DNA from 3 places in the Anaerobacillus sp. 63XJN7_4_ISO-PGPR-S23-413 genome. Region 2 is predicted to be linked to each of the others. Evidence: predicted binding sites of a transcription regulator. Region 2 holds the regulator's gene; each other region holds the start of a gene.

Region 1 (4,290 bases), 700 kb from region 2:
AGACGCTTCCCAATTTTCAACGGCACAACTCTGTCATTTTCTCCCCATATTAGTAGGCTAGGTGTATGAATTTGATTTAGTTCAACTTCTGACAAATCTCCTTCGCGATCTCGAATCATCCTAACTAATGACCGAAAGATACCCTCATTGAAGAAAGGTTGGATATATCCATCCATCATTTCTTCATCGATAAGGGAAGGATCATAAACACAATTAAGCAAATTTCCTCTAACACCTTTTCGATAAAGCCACCTTTTCAAGTATACCGAGAAAAAAGGTAAGTACGATGTATACACTAGACTCTGTTTAGCCTTTTCAAGATATCCTGAACTGCACAGTAAAATATTCTTACTAACGAGATCATCTTTCATAGCCGAGACTCTCATTGCTACTTGCCCACCCATAGAATGGCCGATCATAACAGTATGATCAATTGAAAGCCTTTCTAAAAGTTCAACCACCACTTCCGCATAATTATGATAAGAGTGGACAAAACGATTAGACTTTTCACTTTTTCCGAACGGAGGAAGATCAATGGCAACAACAGTATATGCCTTTGTTAATAATGGTATCAATCTTCTGAAGCTGAAGCTCGACGATAGAAAACCGTGAAGAAGCGTTAATACTGGCCGATCGACGGCTGTGTCATTTCTATAGTATTCATAGTGAATATCAATTCCTTTGATCTTTTCCGTATTTTGTTTAAGATTTTGAGCTAATAGCATCTTTCATCTCACTCCGGATTTTGAATTCATCTGATCTGATTCACCCTTCGTTTCTAACCAGACAGGATGGTCTCACTTATTCAGGTTTGACTTTATACTTATTTTACCCCAATCCTGAAATGAAAAACTTTTTTTACATCTGAGAGGATACTCCATTTTTTTCATTCTAACTCTACGTGCACAAGGTCCAGCAGCTTTATCGTTGTCCTTTTTTCATTATGGTCAATAATACGCAGTTCTTTCGTAAGTGGATCTACATAGTGCACATATCCAAAGAGAGTTTTCGTTTCTCCCCCACTAAAGTGTTGAAAACAAAGCGAGTTGTGATTGGCCATTGCTTCACATATTGTTTCATTCATTTCCGCCATTCTTTGTTCATCAAGTACCGGCTTTTCACTTTTTTTCTCTTCGGTTTTCCAATCTCTTAGCTCTTTCACATGCTCAGGTAACATCATTGACGTCCATTTTATATTTCCGCGATCACGAATCACGCTTCTTCCCCCTTCTATGCTTTATGACCACCCACAAGTTTACTTCTATGCAGTGCCGTACCGGCCTTTGTGTATGAAACGGCACGAAGCAGCGCATCTGAGCCATATTTCTCACGGATCGAATCCATCACATATCCGAGATCCCGCTGCTTTGGGCGTGACGCGTTAAATAAGTCCAACTGCACTTCTTCATCATTGCAAATATTTGAAAGGGTAATGGAAATCTTACGAACCGTTTTTCTTTCAAAGAACTCCTCAAATAACTGAAGACATACATTGTATATTTCGAGCGTAATAGCAGTCGGGCTGTGGATACTCCTTGAACGGTGAAAGCCACCCCCGCCTTCTTCTTTACTATAACCAATCCCAAGGCTAATCGTACGCCCTGCCTTCCGGGCTTTTCTCGCACGTCTTGCAACTTCTTCACTCATCTCAAGAATGACGTGTTGAATGTCTTTTTCGTCATGGTAATCTCGCAACAAAATTTGGCTTTTCCCATAGCTAATCTGTCCCTGCATAATCGGCGCACCCATTTCAGAAAGATCGATGCCCCACGCATGATGATAGAGCTGATTTCCCATAATACCGAATTTTTCTTCTAGTAGATGTAGCGGGTAATGCGCAAGCTGCTTTACATTCATAATCCCCATTCGATTTAACGTTCGCTCGACACGCGATCCGATACCCCACATTTGACTTAGCGGGGAAAGCGGCCAGAGTTTTTTAGGAATATCTTCATAAGTCCATTCTGCAATCCCTTTTTCTTTCGCTTCCAGATCGAGACAAAGCTTTGCCATTAAAAGATTTGGGCCAATCCCTATGGCACATGGTAATCCGAATGTCTCTCTTATTTCATTTCTGATCTTGTGAGCTACTTCAAATTTGTTCCCCCAAAGTCGTTCTGTCCCATCAACCTGCAAAAACGATTCATCAACGCTATACGTATGGATACATTCTGATGGTACATAACGATGAAAAAGCCTCGTTATTTCCATTGATTGTTTTAAATATAAAGACATTCTCGCATTAACGATATGAATGTTTTTATTATTTGGAATTTCAAATAGTCTGCTCCCTGTTCGTATTCCAAATTCCTTTTTTAGTGCCGGAGACGCTGCTAGCACAACACTTCCCTGTCGCTCGGTATCACCAACAACCGCGAGATAGCATGTAAGTGGATCAAGCCCCATCTCTACTGCTGAACAACTTGCATAAAAACTTTTCATATCAATACATAGGATTGTTTTCTTTGGAAATTTAGAATAATCCATTTGTATCCCCCCTTCTCCTAATCAAAAAGAACGTTTGTTCCCTTTATATATACCCGTATTTTAACCGAATATACGTTCTCTTTACAATAAGCACTTTCTTCCAATCATAAAACGATTCACTTAGCATCACCCTTTTTTCTAAAGTAACGAAAAGTACCGGAAGAAGAGTAACAATGAACTTAACGATATTCACTCGAAAGTTAGTCATCAGAGCACATACGTATTGGAGATCCTACACTTGTTCCATTAACAGATAGGGAAGTAGAAATACTCGCGCATCAATCTCTAAACGCACAGAAAAAGAACCAGGATATGCCGTTTCATATGGTCATTAACGCCCTTATTTATTAGCACACCACCTCCTGAGTCTAAAGAACCAATACCTTTTTTTAAATAACAGGTATATCTCCCTATAACTCTATCCAAAAGGATAGGTCTTAAATATCAAAATAGTTTAAATAGTTTGAATACTAAATCTTTTATGGTAATGTTAGCTCATCTTAATCACGAGGGGGATATAGAATGGGAAAGAAAAAAAATTTACTTTCAATCGGGTTATCAGTGGGGCTCGTTAGTACCATGCTCGCACCATCCTCAACATTTGCAGCAGCAGATACGAATATGAATAAAGAAACAGGAACACCTTCTTTTGTTTCAGGAAAACTAACAAAAGTAAGCTCTCAAAATGCCAATCAAGTACTATTTGATTACTTGAACGAACAGAAAAACCTGTACAAGTTTAGTGGATCTTCCGCTAAGGATTCCTTTAAAATCCTATCAAAAGAAAAGGACGATCTTGGTTTTACGGTTTTTCGATTACAACAACTTCATGAAGGAACACCTGTTTATGGTTCAACTCAAACGGCTCATGTTGATGAAAGTGGTATTTTAACAGCCGTATCAGGTACAGTTATTCCAGACCTTGGGTCGAAGAAAGAGCTTAAAAAAACAACAAAATTCAAGAAACAGGACGCCGTTAAAAAAGCAGAAGAAGATCTCGGTTTTTCACCAGCCTATGAACAAAAACCCGAATCCAACCTTGTCGTCTATACTGAAGGAGAGTCTGCAACGTATGCTTACCATGTGACCTTGAACTTCCTCTCGCCTGAACCGGGTAACTGGCAATACATAATTGATGCAACAAGTGGTGAAGTTCTAACAAGCTTCAACGCTCTACACGAAGCAAAAAAAGAAGGAGTCGGCAAGCCAGGTGGTGGTGACAATGTTACCGGAACAATTAAGACGGCAAGTGGAACTGGTGTACTTGGTGATCAAAAAACGTTCAATACGCTACTTTCCTCTTCAACTTATTACTTGAAAGACACTACGCGAGGTGGCGGAATCTTAACATATGATGCGGCAAATCGCACAAAACTGCCAGGCTCTTTATGGGCAGATTCAGATAACTCCTTTAACGCAAGCTATGACGCGGCTGCAGTCGACGCTCACTACTATGCAGGAGCGACGTATGATTATTATAAAGATGTCTTCAACCGAGATAGTTATGACGGAAACGGTTCACCACTAAAGTCCACCGTACATTACGGACGCAACTACAATAATGCGTTCTGGAACGGAAGCCAGATGGTCTATGGTGATGGAGATGGCTCAACTTTTGTATCCCTTTCAGGTGGTGAAGATGTTGTTGCTCATGAATTGACACACGCTGTCACTGATACAACAGCTGACTTAATTTATCAAAATGAATCAGGAGCACTGAATGAATCCATGTCTGATGTATTCGGAACGCTTGTAGAATACTACGACAGCAATAACCCTGACTGGTTAATCGGAGAAGATATT
Region 2 (4,290 bases):
GTTATAGTACAGTATAACGAATATTTGAAAAATTGCAACCATAAAAATAGCCTAATTTTGCTTTTCGCAAAATTAGGCTATTTTCTACTGAAGAAAGCGACGGTTTTTCTTGCTTTCCTTAAGCTTTTCAGGTGTTACATCTGTGCCTTCTTCATCCACAACTTTTATAGAATGAAGTTGGTTTTTGAAAGAAGAACGGAAATTTGCTAAATATTCCTTACGTAGCTTTTTCTGTTCTTTTTTCTCATCTTCTGTTAATGATGACTCTTTTGCTTTACGAGATAGCTCGTTAATTCTTTGGAGTTTATCTTCAAAAGGCATGTAAAATAGCTCCTTTACTGAAACTTGTATCTCACATGCTAACGCATGTTTTGAACATAGACAAGTTTAGTGCTTCTCGTTCTGCTCGTCAACATATTCCTGATAACGTCTATGTACCGTTGCTTTCGAAGCGTGATGTCCAAATCCTTTAAGCGTTGCAGCTATCTCATTAAACGTAAGACCACGGTTTCGAAGATTAACAATTTCTTCGATTGGAACTTCCACCCGCTCACGCCCACCTTGATTTTGATGGCTGAGGTTTCGCTGTGGTCGATAGCCTTCTTTAACCGCCTTCTCCATTCCACGTTTAATTTTCAGATTATGAAGCTTGCGCTGAAATTCTTCAACGATACTAACGATCTCAAGAACCATCGAATCAGATTCCGACAATTGAAGTTCTCCGTTTTGATTCACTGTATAAATCGTCCCTCCATATTTATGGACGGCATGTAGAAGAGCGATCTTTGCATTCCCTCTCCCAAGTCTTGTTTCATCTTGAATGAGCAATGCCTCAACATGCCCCTCTTTCAATAAGTCAAGCACCTCGAGTATGCCATCACGATCAATGTCATACCCGCTGTGCTTTTCTTCAATCAAGCGCTGTATAATAAAACCTGACTGTGATGCAAATCGTTGTAGTTCTTCTTTTTGCCTGGCAAGAGAAGACTCCTGTGCTTCTTTCTTTGTGCTTACCCGACAATAAATAACGGCGTTCATACTTTATTCTTTACCCCCAAGTGCGGTAGCGTTCGCTTCAACAGGGATGATGAGAGTATCTCCTGCTGTAATTCGGTTTGCATCAATGCTATTCACTTCTTCAACCCAACTGACGAACTTCCGATCAGACAACTCATGCGCAGTACGGTATTCTTCCGCAATTTCTAAAACAGTATCTCCCTGCTCCAATTGTACCGTTGTATAACGATCATACTCCTCAGCTGCAGCTGTTCGCAAAGATAGAAACACAATAATTAACACAGCTACAAAAGATATAATGACAAGAAAATCAACTCCAGACAAGCCCCCAGCTTGCTTTCTCATCCCAATCACCCCATATGCGAATATTTGTTCTGTTTTTAGTATATCAGAACCTCTGTTCGTGTCAACTAATTTCTTCGAACTTATGTTTGTATGCGAACAAAAATTCTGGTATACTACTAACAAATAGATAGATTGGAACGAGGTGCCAGATATTATGAAACTATCAAAGCGTCAGCAGGACATTCTGGACTTTATTAAAGTCGAAGTTAAGCAAAAGGGTTATCCACCCTCCGTTAGAGAAATTGGCGAAGCTGTTGGACTTGCTTCAAGCTCCACTGTCCATGGCCACCTGGCAAGACTCGAGAAAAAAGGGTATATCAGACGAGACCCAACAAAACCAAGAGCCATCGAAGTGCTTGGTCTTGATGAAACGATCGATATTCCTCGTCAACATACTGTAAACGTTCCCGTCATTGGTAAAGTAACTGCTGGTCAACCGATCACTGCCATTGAAAATGTAGAAGAATACTTCCCGCTTCCAGAACAGTTTGCACAGGATGAAGAACATACCTTTATTCTAGTGATTGAAGGGGATAGTATGATCGAAGCTGGTATTTATAACGGTGATATGGTTATTGTGAAGCAACAACCAACTGCAAATAACGGTGATATTGTTGTCGCGATGACAGATGAAGCTGAAGCAACTGTTAAACGATTCTTTAAAGAAAGCAACTACTTCCGACTTCAACCGGAAAACTCATCGATGGAACCGATCATTCTTGATTCCGTTTCTATTCTTGGTAAAGTAATTGGGGTCTTTCGCTCCATTCACTAGAAGCGCTGCGTGCGCTTCTTTTTTTATGTTATATAAGCTTTCTGGGCTATATCAATACGAGCTTCTTCTCTTCTTTTATTTATTAACCCCTCCGTCTGTGTAAATGATCGCAGTTTGAAGAGCATAGGGGTGTAGCTTTACATTACAACCAACCTCACCTACCTACTTTTAACTCTTAAAGGCTATACAAAACCGCCCTTCATTTAAATAAAGGGCGGTTTTGTATACTTCTAACATAATTCTTAAACGGTTACTTTTCAGCAGCCTCTGAAGCCGCTATAACTAATTCAACTGTTTGATCTACTGTCGCCTGACGGAACTTTTGGAACTCATCAGTGATATAAACGGAAGGATCTTCAGGATAGTACTCCTGAGCGGCTACGTGAAGGTGTCCACCCGGAATATCATAAGCTCCTATCCCAATTCGCACGCGATTGGATCGGTACTGACTTTCATTCGATAAGTAGCTTCCGCCTCCTCCTTTACGAGCTTTTGATCCTTCAGTCGGACCCCCTTCATGGCACTCATACGGTTTATCACGATATTCTGGTGCGAGCCATTCGCATACTTCATCGCCTCTTTCTACCGGCCATGGTCCAGTATTGGCTGCAATCATTTCCTTGTAAGGAAGCGTTGTTTCAATAAATTCCGGTAGTTTTTCAGGCATCGGCCAATTGCTCACTGTCGGAATAACTTCTGAGCGATCTTCAAGAGTGTTTCCAACCCCTGTGCGCCATCTCCCGGCAAACCCTTCGATGGTCATAGCTTTTGGACCACCTTGACTGATTGTCATCATGAGATCCACCTGCTCTTTACTATTAACCAGGTAAGGTCCAAAAGTATCTTCAACGATTCCTTCATCAAAATCATCCCATCGTACCGGAAAATTCGTTGCTTGAATAAAAGCTGGACCTTCTTCCGTCAAAACGACTTTCCCATCCATCTGAAGCGCTGCAGCGCCAGAAGGGTTTGATCTCCTAAATTCCTGTTCTAAACGGTATGGATCAAATCCGCTTACTAAAATACGCTTAACTTTCTTCCCTTTTGGAAAATCAATAGAAGTAATTCCCCTTGACGTGTACTCTAGTTTCTTCATCAGTTCTTCTTGCTTTTTCTCCGTTACTGTATATGAAGGTTCCCATTGCCTGAGGGCAGCAGTCATATGTAATCGAGTCCAATAAAGCGGGCGATCATCATAACGATCTAGTTCCCCTAAATCATTTCGTTCTCCCTGAGCTCGAGCAACAGCCGTCTCCCACAGCTTCTCACCATGCTTTTCGATCACTTTCTCTGCTTTTTTTACACTTTTCGCTTTGCACAAATCCTCCTTAAATTCATCCGCAAAAACTGTAAACTCCGCCTTATCCATAATTTGCTGTGGGATTGGGGCACCGTCTTCCATTCGCTGCTCCTCTGGTGTTAGCGCCGCATCAGTGTTAAAGCAATCACCTTTGGCACTTCCAGTTAACGGTAAGAAACCGAAAGTTAATATCCCTACAATAAAAAGCGCAATTCCATATTTCCATTTCCTGGATTTCATATGTCTTTTTTCCTCCTCTTCTAGTTGAACTATCTTCTATTTTAGAGATATGAGGTTGTATTTTTCAAACTATTACAAGTATTCTGATCAAAAATGAATCATTCGAAGTGGATCATGTATGGATAACATACTTATGTTAAAGAAAACCGTGACGTTTTCTCTGCATCTTTCGACATATAGATAAGCTTACCTATCATTTAATGAACTGCATTTCTAGCCTTTTTCGATTTTTCCAGACTGAATTAATTTGTACTAAAAAGGAGCAAGCTCGCTGATGGAACTTGCCCTACGCCGTAATTTATTATTACTTAATTTATACACGTGTATTTTTTCACTTACCTGTAATTTCATAACAGAAGCCGCTATCCCGATGAGTCACATAATGATGCCAATATGGACAAAAATAAATAGAAGGGTTCCCGTTGACCATATATGAACCTCATTTAGTTTTAAACGTTAATCTCACATAGCGACTACCAAGCGGTTGGTCCAAATAGAAGCCTGTCCCGTCTATTTATTCACTTGCGCCAAAAAGTTGAACAGTCTGCCTTATCATGAATATTGAGTTCGATCATTTTTTTGAGTAAAGAAAAATCAACTGAATTACCCCACG
Region 3 (4,290 bases), 400 kb from region 2:
ACACTTCACATCAGTAAATCTCGTTCGATCAATGCTACCGATCACAACTTGATCAAGTGAAGCAGGTACGAGGGCAAATTTCATGTTTTCCATTCCAGCTTCAAGAAGTTTCGTAAATTGTTCTATCGAAAGTTTTTGATCACCAATCAATTCAACCGTTTCATCAAGCAGTGCCATAACAGCATCCCAAACTTGATCATGCTCCCGTGCTTTCGAAAGCTGACCTGCTTCTTCTGCTTGTACCTTCAATCGATCTATTTTTTCTGCAGCATGACTATTCTCTAGAAGATAATAAAGAATTTCACACATTTCGCGAACGGTTTTTGCTTTCGTCATTTTTCTTTCAAACTTCTCGAGCGGTGTAACAATCCATTCTTTCGTTTCATTTAATCGATCTTCCATTTTTTCGAGGTCATCTGAGGTGACCGTTTCATCATCTTCAAGCTGTCGGTAGATATTTGCTTTAAAGCGCTCATCCGTTTTCCAGCGATAGCCCTTAATGCCTTTAGCAATTACATAATTTTCGAGTTCATCCATGCGCTCGCGAATGGTTTCGATACTTTCTTCTGTATCGTCAGGAAAAAGCAATTCTGTTTTGACACAGCGAAACACAGATTCATAGCGCCAGTTATATTGAATTATATCTAGACTGGACCTTATTAATTCAATTAGCGGGTGATGCAGCATCGTTCTCTTTTGGTCAGAAAAAATAGGAATACCGTGATCGGCATAGATCGTTTCGACAAGTTCATAATAAGAAGCCATGTTACGTACCATGACTGAAATGTCTCTATATCGATAGCCCTCATCGCGTACTAATCTAAGCGTTTCACGCGCTGCCGCTTCAACTTCGGAACGGATATTCACCGCATGATGCACTTGAATATGCTGAAGACTTCCATTATAAAGAACTGGTGGTCGTTCACCATAGTTGGCTTCTAAATGAGCAAGTTCACTATTGTTATAGCGCTTTTGATCAGCTAGAATTATCGGTTCCTTAATAGCAGCCCCCTCTTCATGCGCAAGTCCTTGAAGAGTTTGATATGTTTTCGCTGGCTCATGAAAGAGATCCAGTTCATGAATACTTGAAGGATTCATCTCGGGATCCATCGTGATGGTAACTGTAAGGTTTGTTCCTTTTTTTATTAAAGCCTGAAGCACAAGAAGCTCTTGAGGTGTAAAACTATGAAAACCATCAATCCAGATAGAGGCACCCTCTAGGTAGCTTGACGCTTCGATTTTCTCAGCAAGCAATGCCAAATAGTCTTCCGAATCAAGATAAAACCCGAGCATTTCCTTCTGAAAAGCATCATAAACAAGGTGAAGATCATAGAGCTTATCTCGAAGTAAGCTTCGCTCATCTTCATCATAAAGATCATCCGCAAAACGTTTTATATCTTCCGGTTCAAGACAATACCGTTTAAACTCTGTTACCATGTCATTCAGATGTTCCACATACCCTGTTTTTTCAGAAGAACGCTGATAAATTCTTAGCTTCTGTTTATTCTCTTCGATGATATGACGTAACATCATACTTGTTCCTACGCTTGTTAAGTGTGGGCGGGCCATCCCTCCCGTTTCTTGAAGAACTTTCCATGCCAGTCTTGTAAAACTAAAAACCTGAGCACGAATCATTCCTTTTAACCCTCTATTATGTACTAGTTCATATTCTGATTGAAAAGTCATTTGCTCTGGTACAAGATAGATCATATCTTCACCAAGCGGGCGATCGATCAATTCTTGCTGCATTTCAGATAAGCAATGCTCTGTTTTTCCACTTCCAGACCGACCAATCACAAACTGTACCGCCATGTATTCTACCTCCTACACCGTATATTCTTTGTCTATTATCTCATGTTTTTCTTCAATTGGATAGCAAGACAAGAAAATACGTTCGCATCTAAAGCGACATTATTTGTAAATTATAACACTCGATGGTTTTTAGAATGGTCCGTCAGGGTATATCAAATATAAGAACATATTTACAAAGGAGTTTTGACAATGGAAAAAGAATTCGAAACATTTAAGTGGGAGCTAAATAGACTAACAAGAGACATGACCGAATTTGTGCATAGCTACGAAAAGCTCGACGAAGGTCAAAAAAGAAGTGTTGCATCGAACTATCCATTTAAATCAGATCTTCATGACCTAAAGAATATGCTTGCTACGTGGAACAATACGGTTAATAAAATGTAAAAAGATGAGGAGCACTCCCACTTTAGGGGGTGCTTCTTTATTTAGAAATCATGTTTCTTTCATAACTTCATACATCTAAAGAGTAGAGATTTGTATAGAAGGAGGTCAACGATGTATACCCACAGAAAGTATTACGAGCCTTATGTTAGTCCATTTGATCCATGTCCTCCTATTCGAGTGAAGTCTTACTCCACTCCTCCTAATCTTTATATGGGATTTCAGCCCCCAGGACTGGAGCAATATTCCGCACGTGAAGCTCTCTCTCGAGGTACTCTCTGGAAAGCCTTCTATGATCCCTATCCTTATCCTTCAAAGCAGGGGGAGTAAAACATGTCTAAACAGCTACCGAAAGCCTACTATGAGCTGTTAGAGGAACTGCAGGCCACTGATTTCGTTCTCGTTGAACTGACTCTTTACCTTGATACACACCCGGATGACTACGAAGCCATTCAACAATTCAATGAATATGCCAAAAGAAGTAAGCATCTTAAGAAACGCTATGAAAAGGAATATGGTCCCCTTCAGCAATACGGCAACAGCTATTCAAACTACCCATGGAATTGGGGCGACGCACCGTGGCCATGGCAAGTCTAGTCTGGAAAGGGTGAACCTCAATGTGGCTATATGAAAAGAAATTGCAATATCCCGTTAAAGTCAGTACATGTAACCCCATGCTTGCCAAATTTTTGATTGAGCAATATGGCGGTGCTGATGGTGAACTAGCAGCAGCCCTCCGTTATTTGAATCAACGGTATACCATTCCAGATAAGGTCGTCGGGTTATTAACCGATATCGGCACAGAAGAATTTGCTCATCTCGAAATGATCGCTACAATGATCTATAAACTCACAAAAGACGCAACAGCAGATCAAATGAAAGAAGCTGGACTCGGCGCCCACTATGCTAATCATGACAGTGCCCTATACTACTCCAATGCCGCTGGCGTCCCATGGACAGCAAGCTACATCGCCGCCAAAGGCGATCCAATCGCCGACCTATACGAAGACATCGCCGCAGAAGAAAAAGCAAGGGCCACCTACCAATGGATCATCGATCTCTCAGACGACCCAGACCTAAACGACTCCCTCGCCTTCCTAAGAGAACGAGAAATCATCCACTCCCAACGCTTCAGAGAAGCCGTTGAAATACTTAAAGAAGAAAGAGATAAGAAAAGGATATTTTAAAACGAAATGCGGAAGCGCCCGTATAGCCTCGACAAGCGCTGGAGCCCTCTAAAAAGAACACGCTCTTTGTGTTCATTTTAGAGGGTGAAGCGATCGAGAGGCTGGGCGCTGCAGCTAGACACGAAATGCGGATGTGGGCGGTTAGACACGGCAGGCACTGGAACCCTATAAATTGAACACGGTCTTTGTGTTCGAGTTATAGGGTGAAGTGACCAAGTGTCTGCCCACTGCAGCTAGACACGAAATGCGGAAGTGGGCGGTTAGACACGGCAGGCACTGGAACCCTATAAATTGAACACGGTCTTTGTGTTCGAGTTATAGGGTGAAGTGACCGAGTGTCTGCCCACTGCAGCTAGACATGAAATGCGGAAGTGGCCGTTAAGGGTCGACAAGCGCTGGAGCCCTGTAAAAAGAACACGGTCTTTGTGTTCATTTTACAGGGTGAAGCGATCGAGGCCCTGGCCACTGCAGCTAGACATGAAATGCGGAAGCGCCCGTATAGCCTCGACAAGCGCTGGAGCCCTCTAAAAAGAACACGCTCTTTGTGTTCATTTTAGAGGGTGAAGCGATCGAGAGGCTGGGCGCTGCAGCTAGACACGAAATGCGGAAGTGGGCGGTTAGACACGGCAGCTAGACATGAAAAGCGGATGCGCCCGTTTACCCTACACAGGCACTAAAAGCTTAAATCCAAATAAACAATAACACGCAAAAGCCATCCCCTTTCGGGCATGGCTTTTCCTTTATCTCACATGATCTTCAGTACGATGTTTTCTCGGGCGTTGATTCAATTTGACTTCAATTAGTTTGCCTGCTCCCCATAATACAACTATGGCAGTGAGAATCAGCACCATCTCCAAAGGACGATGGATCAGGGCGAAGACATCATGTCCAATAAAAGACACGATCGATA

The links. The regulator LexA, encoded in region 2, represses DNA repair genes until DNA is damaged. The targets are predictions, from matches to a motif close to CGAACATATGTTCG.
Region 1: the regulator LexA is predicted to act here: its motif matches at 2,553-2,566, upstream of AC0VYO_RS13790 (Y-family DNA polymerase).
Region 3: the regulator LexA is predicted to act here: its motif matches at 1,884-1,897, upstream of addB (helicase-exonuclease AddAB subunit AddB).

Annotation. Positions count from the first base shown of each region.
Region 1 is NZ_CM149688.1:2,603,873-2,608,162, forward strand. It holds gene AC0VYO_RS13780 (alpha/beta fold hydrolase) at 1-725, opposite strand, end outside; gene AC0VYO_RS13785 (YolD-like family protein) at 887-1,216, opposite strand; gene AC0VYO_RS13790 (Y-family DNA polymerase) at 1,231-2,487, opposite strand; gene AC0VYO_RS13795 (M4 family metallopeptidase) at 3,010-4,290, shown strand, end outside.
Region 2 is NZ_CM149688.1:1,899,643-1,903,932, reverse strand. It holds gene AC0VYO_RS10250 (DUF896 domain-containing protein) at 85-321, opposite strand; gene AC0VYO_RS10245 (YneB family resolvase-like protein) at 388-1,038, opposite strand; gene yneA (cell division suppressor protein YneA) at 1,042-1,362, opposite strand; gene lexA (transcriptional repressor LexA) at 1,514-2,137, shown strand; gene AC0VYO_RS10230 (hypothetical protein) at 2,388-3,677, opposite strand; gene AC0VYO_RS10225 (iron chaperone) at 4,196-4,290, opposite strand, start outside.
Region 3 is NZ_CM149688.1:1,497,518-1,501,807, reverse strand. It holds gene addB (helicase-exonuclease AddAB subunit AddB) at 1-1,812, opposite strand, end outside; gene AC0VYO_RS08205 (hypothetical protein) at 2,002-2,196, shown strand; gene AC0VYO_RS08200 (spore coat associated protein CotJA) at 2,308-2,523, shown strand; gene AC0VYO_RS08195 (spore coat protein CotJB) at 2,527-2,790, shown strand; gene AC0VYO_RS08190 (manganese catalase family protein) at 2,811-3,380, shown strand; gene AC0VYO_RS08185 (TVP38/TMEM64 family protein) at 4,121-4,290, opposite strand, start outside.